DNA from 3 places in the Mesorhizobium sanjuanii genome. Region 1 is predicted to be linked to each of the others. Evidence: riboswitches for the same ligand, from Rfam matches in the RefSeq annotation. Region 1 holds a riboswitch; each other region holds the start of a gene.
What was found. Region 1 has a riboswitch for cobalamin ahead of metE (5-methyltetrahydropteroyltriglutamate--homocysteine S-methyltransferase). Riboswitches for the same ligand answer to the same signal wherever they lie in the genome.

Region 1 (3,846 bases):
ACCGCAGTCGGGATTCACCCACAGTTGGCCATCCAACAATCGCTCGCGCGCAAGCATGATGAGGTTGGAAATCTCCCCCACTTCCGGGACCCGCGGCGAGTGAATGTCATAGACGCCAGGACCGATCCCGTTCGGATACTTGAAGGTTCGAAGCGTATCGAGCAGTTCCATCTGCGAGCGCGAGGTTTCAATGGAGATCACATCGGCATCCATTTCGGCAATCGCGTCCACGATATCGCCGAACTCGGAGTAGCACATATGGGTGTGGATCTGGGTCGCATCGCCGACCGCCGTTGAAGCCAGCCGGAAGCATTCGACGGCCCAGTCGAGATAGGCCTCCCAGTCGGCCTCGCGCAGCGGCAAGCCCTCGCGCAGTGCCGCTTCGTCGATCTGGATCATCCTGGCGCCGGCCTTTTCGAGGTCGCTCGCTTCATCGCGAATGGCGAGCGCGACCTGGCGGCAGACGGCTGAGCGCGGAAGATCGTCTCGGACGAAGGACCAGTTGAGGATCGTCACCGGGCCGGTAAGCATGCCCTTCATCGGCTTTGGCGTCAGCGACTGGGCATATCGCCACCAGTGTAGTGTCATCGGATTTTGTCGCGACACATCTCCAATGATGATCGGGGGTCGCACAAAGCGCGAGCCATAGCTCTGCACCCACCCGTGTTGCGTGAAGGCGAAGCCGCAGAGCTGCTCAGCGAAATACTGCACCATATCGTTGCGCTCGAATTCGCCGTGGACCAGCACGTCGAGTCCGATCTCTTCTTGCCAGCGAACGGCGGCTTCTATCTCTTTCTTCAGGAACGCCTCATAGTCGACGTAACTCAAATCGCCTTTGGCATGGGCTGCCCGCGCCTTGCGAACCTCGGCTGTTTGCGGGAAGGAGCCGATCGTCGTGGTGGGAAAGGAAGGCAAGCCAAACGTGTCGGCCTGAAGCTTGGAGCGCACGGCGAATGCGCTCTTCCGGCGCGTCATGCCGACCTTGATGCTGGCGACCCGGCCTTCGACGAGCGGATCATGCACCTTCGCGGATGTCGCGCGAACGGCGGCAGCCTCAGCCGACGCCTCCAGTTCGGCGGCGACCGCGTCCCGGCCTTCGGCCAGGGCACGGGCGAGCACGACCAGCTCGCCGGTCTTTTGCGCCGCGAAGGCGAGCCACGACTTCACATCCGCATCGAGTTCCGTCTCCATGTCCAGGTCGATCGGCACATGCAGCATCGAGCAGGATGGGGCGATCTCCACGCGGTCCAGCGGCCAGCCGGCGACGATCGGCTTGATGCGGTCAAGTATGGCAGGCAGGTTCGCACGCCAGACGTTGCGGCCGTCGATCAGTCCGAGCGAGAGCACAAGTTCCTTCTGCGCGAGCCGGCCGACGGTCTCCAACTGCTCTGGAGCGCGCACGAGATCGACGTGCAGTCCCGCCACGGGCAGAGAAATTGCGGTCTCGAGATTGTCTCCCAGCGATCCGAAATAGGTAGCGACCATGATCTTCAACTCCGGTGCTGCTTTTGACAGCCGGCAGTAGGCGAATTGGAGCGCATCCCGTTCATTGGGAACCAGATCGACCACGAGCGCCGGCTCATCGATCTGCACCCAATCGGCTCCCGCGAGCTTCAGCCTCCGCAGGAGCTCCTCGTAGACGGGCAGCAGCCGTGGCAGGAGCGCGATAGGGTTGAAACCTTCCTCAGGTGACTTCGCCAACTTGAGAAAAGTAACCGGTCCAAGCAGGACCGGGCGCGTGTGGATGCCGAGCGCCTTGGCCTCGAGGAAATGATCGACCGGTTTCGCCGACGAGAGGGCAAAGCTCTGATCGTCGGTAAGTTCCGGCACAATGTAGTGATAGTTGGTGTCGAACCATTTGGTCATTTCCATCGCGGCAAGGCCATGCCCGTTGGCCGCATGCTCGTCACCGGCATGTCCGCAATCAGCGGCCTGATCTTGGTTGCCGCGCGCCATTGCGAAATAGATATCGAGTGGGACCTCGCAGTCAGTCCAGGCGTATCGTGCCGGCACGGCGCCGACCATGGCAACGGTGTCGAGCACATGGTCATAAAGCGAGAAATCGTTGGAGGGGATTTTCGACACGCCGCGATCGTGCTGCTCCCTCCAGCTAGCGGCGCGTAGCGCCTTCGCCATCGCGAGCAGGTCGGCAGCGGGAGATTTTCCGGACCAGTAGCTTTCAAGCGCGAATTTCAGTTCCCGCCGTCGACCGATACGCGGCACGCCGAGCGTCGCCACAGGAATTCGTTGAGAGACAGTCATGCCATACCCCGATGGTTGGGGCGTGGGGACAAGGAACGCGCGAGCAGGCGGCACGAAGCCGGGCTACCGCGGCCACCGAGACACCCCGCCCGTGGACGTTGTTCGTCGTGGCAGGTCTCCTGGCTCGCGGGTCAAAGCCTCTGCCCGTCTTCCCGAGGCCGTTCGCCTCAGTGACACCAATGGGCTTGGCTCGCCGCTAACAGTTGCGGGGGCAGCGCCGGCATCGCACCGGCTTCCCTCTTAGCTCCGCTACGGCAGTGCCGCGCGGAGAACCACGACATGCGCACAATCACAGCCGCTTCGCTCCTTGTCAATACATATAACGAGATGTTTATGTGATGATGCGAATAATGCCCTTGTGCTGATCGGTCTCTTTCGCCCAAAGCTGCATACGATGCGGCCTCTCATCAGTGCAGGCTCGGAGAGGTCCTTGTCCCCATCGGCGACGCCGGATCAGATCGAGGTCGCCGGGCTCAAGGGCGTAAAGTCGGGCCAGGTTGTCACGGTCCGCCGGGAATCACAGTATTTGTACCCCGCTCGGCTTCGCTCAGCGTGCTTGCGCATTCCAGCGCGCTGATGACCATGGCCGGAAGCGGAAAGGAGAGGTGGCGCCTCAGGTCGGCGGGCTGGGGCTGGGCCGCCAGCGTCTCGAACAATTGCGCGGCGATCGCCTCGACCTGCTGCGCGAGCAGCTTCGCCCTGCGGTTGCTGAAGGCCGGCGCCACGATCGTGCGTAACCGGGCATGCTCGCCCCCTCGTGCGAGACCAGCCATCCCGGCGAACCGAGAATCACCGAATCCGGGGTGAATGCCGGACTCTCTAAGCGATGGAAGCGCGGAAGGTGACCGGCAGACGCTGCGGGCAGCGAATGACGTAAGACGGCATGTAGACGACGTCCTCCGCAGCGATGGTCAGCGCCAGATCCTCCAGCCGCCCGAACAGCGCGGGGAAGGCGCAGCGCAATTCCAGGCGCGCCAGCGCAGCGCCCAGGCAGGAATGCGGCCCCTCGCCGAATGACAAATGCGGGTTGTGCCGCCGGGTGACATCGAACCTGTCGGCGCCGGGACCGAAGGCCTTTTCGTCCCGGTTCGCCGCATGGAACGCCATCAGGACGGCATCGCCGCGGCGGACCATGCATCCGTCGATCTCCACGTCCTGGGTGGCATAGCGGAACGGCAGATTGGCCGCTGAGCTGCCCCAGCGCAGGATCTCCTCGATCGCCTGTGACCACGGAACTTGGCCGCTGCGCACCAAGTGCAGTTGCTGCGGATGCGTCAGCAATGCCAGCACGCCATTGCCGATGACGCCGGCGGTGGTCACGAAGCCCGCAGAGAGCACCATGAACAGCATGTCGATGAGCTCGGTGTCGGAAACGAGCTCGCCTTTGTCGCGGGCGACGATCAGGGCCGAAGCCAGATCATCGCCGAGCTGGCCCCGCTTGAGCGCGATAAGGCGACGGAAGAACTCCGGGATGCGCTGCCGCGTCTGTCGCACCTCTTCGGCTGTGGCGGAGGTGTTGGCCAGGCTGTAGGTGAGCGCGACGATCTCTTCACGCTGTTCGTCCGGCAAACCGAACAGTTCGGC
Region 2 (3,846 bases), on a different contig from region 1:
AAGATAATCGTCCACATCGCGATGTTCTGGCCCCGTCCCCAGATACTTGACTAGGTCAAATAATTGATTGATCCTGTGCGGACAGGAGGATCCCATGACGATTCATCATTACTCCGGCAACGAACGGATCGATGCGGTGCGGGCCTTCAATCGCTTCTACACCCGTCAGATCGGGCTGCTCGATGAAGGGTGGCTGAAAAGCGCCTTCTCGCTGACCGAGGCACGGGTGCTTTACGAACTGGCGCATCGCGATGGCCTGACCGCCACCGATCTTGCGCGCGATCTCGGCCTCGATCCCGGCTATCTCAGCCGGCTGCTGAAGAAGTTCGAGGAACGCGGCCTAGTGGAGCGCGCCGCGATAGAAGCCGATGCGCGGCGTTCGTCGATCGCACTGACACCGGCCGGGCGGCGGGCCTTCGCGCCGCTGAACCGGGATTCGCACGATCAGGTGGCCGCCTTGCTCGATCGGTTGGCGGCATCGGACCAGGACAGGCTGGTCAAGGCCATGCAGACGGTGCAGCGCCTGCTGGGCGGCGACAGTGCCGAGCCGAAGGTGCCCTATCTGCTGCGACCCTTGCAGGTCGGCGATGTCGGCTGGATCGTGCGCCGCCAGGGTCTCATCTACGCGCAGGATTATGGCTGGGACGAAACCTATGAGGCGCTGGTCGCCGAGATCCTCGGCGCTTTCGTGAAATCCTTCGATCCGAAATGGGAGCGCAGCTGGATCGCCGAACGGGAAGGCGAGGTGGTCGGCTCGGTCTTTCTCGTGCGCAAGTCGGATGAGGTGGCGAAGCTGCGCCTGCTCTATGTCGAACCTTCGGCGCGCGGCCTCGGCATCGGCAAGCGGCTGGTCGAGGAATGCATCGGCTTTGCCCGCGCCAAGGGCTACAGAACGCTGACCTTGTGGACCAACGACATTCTCGTCTCGGCACGCCGCATCTATGAGGCGGCGGGCTTCAAGCTTGCCGAGGAGGAACGCCACCATTCCTTCGGCAAGGATCTGGTCGGCCAGAACTGGAACCTGGAGCTATAGCGGGCTTCCCGCGGTCGGGCGCCTGCCCGCGGCGGACCTTTCATCGAGAAAAATCGAAACGAGAACGTTTGGCCGACCGGTTGACAGCACAAGCCGATGTTTGTTATGTAATATTATTACATACGATGTTCCGATGCCTGCAAGCGCAATCAAAAACCGTTGCGGCGCGGTCGGGGAAAATCTAGGCTGAAAGGACGATGGTTCCCCGAGTCGAAAGGCGAGGGGTGAAAAGGGAACACGGTGAGACCTGCTTTCGGGTCGAGGCCGTGGCTGCCCCCGCAACTGTAAGCGGCGAGCAACATCCGCAGAATGCCACTGGCCGGCAAGGCTGGGAAGGCAGGATGAAGCCGAGACCCGCGAGCCAGGAGACCTGCCATCAGCTGAGTTGACCGGACGGGGTGTGCCGGGAGGAGACGTAAGCCATCGGTCTGTCGTCCGATCGGCTGAGCTTCCTTCCGTCGCCAGTTGAGAAAGTGACGGAAGGTGAGCGTCTCAGAGACCATCCACTGCACCATTTTGTGCTTGCTTCGCCGCGATCCAACCGGCGGGGTTCCGACCCGTACGCCGGGTCCGCGCGATCCAATGGGGCGCCACCGGTGAGCGCGCTCCTTCTCGAAGCCCGCGACGTGACCGCGACAGCGAATGGCCGGAACCTGGTTGATGGCGTGAGCCTTTCCGTGTCGGCGGGCGAGCGTCTGGCCATTATCGGCCCCAATGGCGCCGGCAAGACCACGCTTTTGCGCATGCTGTGCGGCGCACTGCCGCCGAGTGCCGGTGAGGTGCGTCTGTCGGGGCGCCGTCTCGACAGGATCACGCCGGCCGAGCGGGCGCTTGGCATGGCGGTCGTCGGCCAGACCGACCAGCCCGATCCCAGGCTCGCCTTGATCGACTATGTCGAACTTGGCCGTGTTCCGCATGCCGGCTTCAGACGCAGGCTGGAAGAGCGCGACATCGTCGTCGAGGCGCTGCGCACAACGGGCCTGCTGCCGCTGCTTGGCCGCACCATCGGCGAGCTCTCAGGCGGCGAGCGCCAGCGCGCCCAACTGGCCCGCGCCATCGCCCAGGAGCCAAGAATCCTGTTCCTCGACGAGCCGACCAACCACCTCGATCCGCGTGCTCGCGGCGAGCTTCTCGAACTGGTCGCCGGTTTCGGCATGACCGTAGTGGCGGTGCTGCACGATCTCGCCCTGGTGGCGCCCTTCGCCACCAGGGTTGCGATGATGAACAACGCCCGGCTGCAAGTGCTGGCCGCACCGCACGACGCACTGACCCAAGAGTTGATCCGCGACGTGTTCGGCATCGATGTGTTCCGCCTGCGCCACCCGACCGAAGACCGCGAGCTTACCGTCTTCGACGTTCCCAACCGTGCGTCCTCGCCATCCGGACAAATTTCCCTGAACCCAAGGAGCAATACCCCGTGAAGCGCTTCGTCCTCTCGCTTGCCTTTTCGCTGCTGGCCTCGGCGGCCTTCGCCTTTCCGGTCACTGTCGACAGTTGCGGCAAGCCGCTGACCTTCGACGCGCCGCCCAGGCGCGCCGTCATCCAGGATCTCAACATGGCAGAGATGGCCTTCGCGCTGAAGCTGCAGCCCTCGATCGTCGGCCTGACCGGCATCACCGGCTGGTACAAGGTTGGCCCTGAATTCAAGGCCGAGCAAGGCTCGATCCCGGAGCTGGCGCCAAAATACCCGACGCTGGAAAACCTCGTAGCCGTCCAGCCCGATTTCTTCTTCGCCGGCTGGTATTACGGCATGAAGCCGGGCGGCGAGGTGACGCCCGACACGCTCGCCCCGCACGGCATCAAGACGCTGGTGCTGACGGAAAGCTGCGTCCATCTCGACAAGAACCGGGCCGCCGCCTCGATGGACCTGCTCTATGGCGACGTCGAAAAGCTGGGCAAGATCTTCGGCAAGGAGGCCGAGGCGCAAAAGCTTGTTTCGAGCTGGAAGGCGCAACTCGCGCAGATCACCGCGAAGGTCGGCGACCGCAAGGGCACGCGCGTCTTCCTCTATGATTCCGGCGAAGACAAACCCTTCACCGCGGGCAAGTTCGCGATCCCGAGCGCCATGATCGCTGCTGCCGGCGGCGACAACATCATGGCCGACATGGAGACAAGCTGGGGCAATACGGATTGGGAGACGGTGGCGTCACGCAATCCGCAATTCCTGATCCTGCTCGATTACCAGGACGGTGCCGGCTACAGGAAACTGCTTGATTTCCTGAAGGCCCACCCGGCGATGAAGGAAACCGACGCGGTCAAGAACGAGCGCTTCGTGGCGCTGCGCTATGCCGAACTGACGCCCGGACCCGCCAATGTCGAGGCGATCGCCAAGATCGCCAGGGCTATGCATCCGGAAGCGTTCTGAGTTTGCGCCACAAGGCATTCGGACTTTTCGTAATTGCGGGAGCGGCAGCAATGGCCGTTCTTGCGCTGTTGTCGATCGCCTATGGCTCGACGGTGATCTCGCTGGCGGACGTCGTTGGCGCGCTGGCGCATACGGCCGGACTGGACACGCATCCGGTCTCTGGACCGGTCGGCAAGATCGTCGTCGACCTCAGGCTGCCGCGCACGCTGCTGGCGATCGCGGTGGGCGCCGGCCTCGGCGTCGTCGGCGCGTTGCTGCAGACCGTGACGCGCAACGACCTCGCCGACCCGTTCCTGTTCGGCCTCTCCTCCGGTGCGGCCGCCGGCGCGGTGTCCGTCATCACCGTTTTCGGCGACAGTTTCGGCATCTGGACCTTGCCTATTGCCGCCTTCACCGGCGGCATGCTGGCCGCCGGCATTGTCCTTCTGCTGGTGTCGCGGGTAAGGGG
Region 3 (3,846 bases), on a different contig from region 1:
CAGGGCCACGACATCCGCAGGCGTCTGCCTGAGATCGACAGGCTCGGCGAGATCGTCGAGCGAGGCGGATGTTGTGGTGAGGATGTGCATCGCGGTTTGTGCTTTGCCTCAGCCAGCGAGGATACGTTCGATCGCCGGGCGGTTCAGCCCCTTCAAGCCAATGACGACGAGGCGCGAGCGGCGGTCGTCCTCGGCCGTCCAGGCGCGGTCGTAATAGTGATTGACGCGCGGGCCGACGGCCTGCAGCAGCAGCCGCATCGGTTTGCCGCCGACCTCGACGAAGCCCTTCACGCGCAAAACGTTCTCTTCCTCAGCCGCGGTGGCGACGCGTTTTGCCAGTTCGTCCGGGTTGGAGACGGAGGCGATGTCGATGACGAAGGAGTCAAAATCGTCATGCTCGTGGTCGAGCTCATCGTCGTGATGGGTCTTGCGGTTTTCGATGTCGTCCTCGACGGCGAGGCCGAGACCGAGCAGCACCGAGGGATCGACCTTGCCTTGCGATGTCGGCACGATCTTCACGGCACGCGCGACATGCTCGCCGATGATGGCATTGGCGCGGGCCGAGCCGGCGGCATCCATCAAGTCGCTCTTCGACAATATGATCAGGTCGGCGCAGGCAAGCTGATCCTCGAACACTTCTTCCACAGGATCATCGTGATCGAGCGTCTCGTCCTGAGCGCGCTGCGCCTGCAGGGCGTCCATGTCGTTGGCGACGCGACCTTCGGCCAGCGCCGGGCCGTCGACCACGGCGATGACGCCGTCGACCGTCACCCGGCTTCTCACCGACGGCCACTGGAAGGCCTGGACGAGTGGCTTTGGGAGCGCGAGGCCGGAGGTTTCGATCAGGATATGGTCGACCTTCGGCGTCCGCGACAGGATCTGGTCGAGCGCCGGGACGAAATCGTCGGCGACGGTGCAGCAGATGCAGCCATTGGCCAGCTCGACGATGTTCTCCTCCGGGCAGGTGTCGATGCCGCAACCTTTCAAGATCTCGCCGTCGATGCCGATATCGCCGAATTCGTTGACGATAATGGCGAGCCGCTTGCCTCCGGCGTTTTCAAGCAGATGGCGGATCAGCGTCGTCTTGCCGGCGCCGAGAAAGCCGGTGACGACGGTGCAGGGAACGCGGGAGACGGAACCAGTCATGATCAGTCCTTCAGGAGGTCGAGGGGAGGGATGCGGGCCACGAGGCCGCGCTTCAGGCTGTCGGGGCGACCGCGCCAGGGGATGAGACCGTCGGTCGAGGTGGCGAAGAGCTTCGCGCCGGTGACGAGATCGGCGCCGCTGGTGGGAGTCAGGTCGCCGAAGACGTAGCTCCAGCAGCCGTCACGAAGGATCGCTGCGCTGAGCCGTCGCTTGCAATTGCCGAGGCATTCGACGGTGCGGATGCGGATTTTTTCGCCAGAGGCGGCCTGACGCGTGTCATCGGCGAGCAGCGCGCCGGCGCGGGGATGGGCATCGGAGCCGGCCTCATTGCGACAGGAAGAGCAGACGATGACGGTGACGCCGGCCAGGGAATCGTCCCCGCCGGGCAATATGTCCGCTGTCTCAGCCGAAAAACTGCTGTCGCGTTCCAAATCAGGCTCCTTGCCCGGAAAACCCGCCAGGCGATCGGATTCTTGTCTCTCAGACGGCAGGTCTCCTGGCTCGCGGGTCATCGCCTTTGTGCCGCCTTCCCGGGAACATCCCAGTGGTTTTCGGCCTTGGCTCGTCGCTTACAGTTGCGGGGACAGCCGCGGATTTGAAACCGAGATTTCGCACCGCATTCCCTCTTGGCTCCTCCCTTTGCCGAGAGGAGACCGTCTGAACCGGATTTAGGCTTTTGCGGGCAGCGGTGTCAACGTGAGCTTACGACACTGCGATGTCGACAAGCGCCGGACCCAGATCCCCGGCTGGTGTCACCTCGATGCGTTCGAGGCCAAGCCAGCCCTGCATCTGCTTCAGCTCCTCGACCAGCGCGGCCGGCGTTTCGGCGGGCGCGCTGGGCTCCGCATAGGCGGCATGGACGCGCAGGACGCTTGCCGGGCGGTCGGCCTTGAGGTCGATGCGTGCCACGATCCTGTCGCCAAGCAGGAACGGCAGGACGTAATAGCCGTATTGGCGCTTTTCGGCCGGCGTGTAGATTTCGATGCGGTAGCGGAAGTCGAACAGTCTTTCGGTGCGCGAGCGCTCGAAGACGACCGGATCGAACGGCGCCAGCAAGGCGCGGGCCTCGATTTTTCGCGGCAAGCGGGCGTCCTTATGAAGGTAAGCCGGCTTGCTCCAGCCTTCGACGCGCACCGGCAATAGCTCGCCCGTTTCGACCAGTTCCTCGATCCGACCCTTGATGTCGGCCGGCGACAGGCGGAAATAGTCGCGCAGGTCACCTGCGGTCGCCACGCCATGGGCACGGGCGGAGATGCGCAGCAATTCGCGATGCGCGTCCTCGGCAGTTGGCACTGGCAGGGCGAGCACGGCGGGCGGCAGCACGCGTTCGGGCAGATCATAGAAGCGTTCGAAGCCGCGGCGATGCGCCGTGGTGATGCGGCCGGCCCAGAACAGCCATTCGAAGGCGTGCTTGGCGTGGCTCCAGCCCCACCAGCCGCCCGAGCCTTTCTGGCCCTCCAATGCAGAAGCGGCGATCGGGCCGCGTTCGGCGACCTCGCGGTAGATATCTTCGATATAGGCGGCATGCTCGCGGCCCCATTTGGCGAGGCCCAGATACATTTCGTCGCCGCGCTCGGCCCGCTGCATGCGCCAGCGCATCAGCGGGTATGTCTCGACCGGCAGGAACGAGGCCTCATGCGCCCAATATTCGAACACCGTGCGCTTGCGGGTGACAGCGGCGTTGTCGAGCAGGGACAGGGGGTAGGGACCGAGGCGGGAGTAGAGCGGCATATAGTGGGCGCGCACCACCGCGCTGACGGAATCGATCTGCAGCAGGCCGGTGCGCGCCAGCACGCGAGCCAGGTGGCGGCGGTCCGGCGTGGCGCCCGGCCTCGGATCGGTAAAACCCTGTGCGGCGAGTGCGATGCGCCTGGCCATGCCGAGCGAGATCTTTTCCTTCATGCTGACGGCGCCCTGATGGTGTTCAAGCGAGGCAAGAACCGATGATTCCCGACCATGCTAGCAGGGATTTGGCGGGATATATGTCAGGAGAGAAAAGTGGAGTAAAAAGTGAAGGAAATCAAACAGGAGCGGATCGGACCAGTTTTTCGGGATGTGCCGTCCAGCACCGTGTTTTGAACAAGGTTTGACTTGCTTCGCCGAAAGCGCTGCGCTAACCCTCGCCGCGTTGCAGCATAGAGCCCCTAAAACGGTTCAGTGGTTAAACTGTCACGCTTCCGCAATACGGTTCCGTGCTGTAATCAAAGTGGATTGGCAACGGAAAGCCGCAGCATGAACGCACTTCTGAGTTCGTACCTGCCCATCGTCCTGTTCATCGGCGTGGCACTGGTCGTCGGTCTGGCGCTGATCGTGGCGCCGTTCCTGGTGGCCTACCGCAATCCCGACCCGGAAAAGCTTTCCGCCTACGAATGCGGTTTCAACTCGTTCGACGACGCCCGCATGAAGTTCGACATCCGCTTCTATCTGGTGTCGATCCTGTTCATCATCTTCGACCTGGAAGTGGCCTTCCTGTTTCCGTGGGCGGTGTCGTTCTCCAAGATCGGCATGCTCGGTTTCTGGTCGATGATGGTGTTTTTGGCAGTGCTGACCATCGGCTTTGCCTATGAATGGAAAAAAGGAGCGCTGGAATGGGATTGAACGACAGTTCAGGCACCCTCGTCGCGCCGAGGCCCAAGGGCCTCATCGATCCCAACACCGGCCGGCCGGTGGGGGAGGACGATCCGTTCTTCCTGGAGATCA

Region 2: it holds a riboswitch for cobalamin, as region 1 does, so the genes downstream of both, CN311_RS23780 (ABC transporter ATP-binding protein) here and metE (5-methyltetrahydropteroyltriglutamate--homocysteine S-methyltransferase) in region 1, are expected to answer to the same signal.
Region 3: it holds a riboswitch for cobalamin, as region 1 does, so the genes downstream of both, CN311_RS16730 (DUF1636 family protein) here and metE (5-methyltetrahydropteroyltriglutamate--homocysteine S-methyltransferase) in region 1, are expected to answer to the same signal.

The regions. Positions count from the first base shown of each region.
Region 1 covers NZ_NWQG01000013.1:74,713-78,558, forward strand. The annotation lists gene metE (5-methyltetrahydropteroyltriglutamate--homocysteine S-methyltransferase) at 1-2,238, opposite strand, end outside; cobalamin riboswitch at 2,355-2,554, opposite strand; partial or broken gene CN311_RS03195 (cytochrome P450) at 2,829-3,073, opposite strand; gene CN311_RS03200 (cytochrome P450 family protein) at 3,082-3,846, opposite strand, start outside.
Region 2 covers NZ_NWQG01000175.1:2,563-6,408, forward strand. The annotation lists gene CN311_RS23770 (ATP-grasp domain-containing protein) at 1-7, shown strand, start outside; gene CN311_RS23775 (bifunctional helix-turn-helix transcriptional regulator/GNAT family N-acetyltransferase) at 95-1,033, shown strand; cobalamin riboswitch at 1,215-1,425, shown strand; gene CN311_RS23780 (ABC transporter ATP-binding protein) at 1,630-2,454, shown strand; gene CN311_RS23785 (ABC transporter substrate-binding protein) at 2,451-3,398, shown strand; gene CN311_RS23790 (FecCD family ABC transporter permease) at 3,449-3,846, shown strand, end outside.
Region 3 covers NZ_NWQG01000103.1:16,385-20,230, reverse strand. The annotation lists partial or broken gene CN311_RS16740 (cobaltochelatase subunit CobN) at 1-90, opposite strand, end outside; gene cobW (cobalamin biosynthesis protein CobW) at 109-1,146, opposite strand; gene CN311_RS16730 (DUF1636 family protein) at 1,149-1,577, opposite strand; cobalamin riboswitch at 1,616-1,819, opposite strand; gene CN311_RS16725 (winged helix-turn-helix domain-containing protein) at 1,849-3,048, opposite strand; gene CN311_RS16720 (NADH-quinone oxidoreductase subunit A) at 3,379-3,744, shown strand; gene CN311_RS16715 (NuoB/complex I 20 kDa subunit family protein) at 3,735-3,846, shown strand, end outside.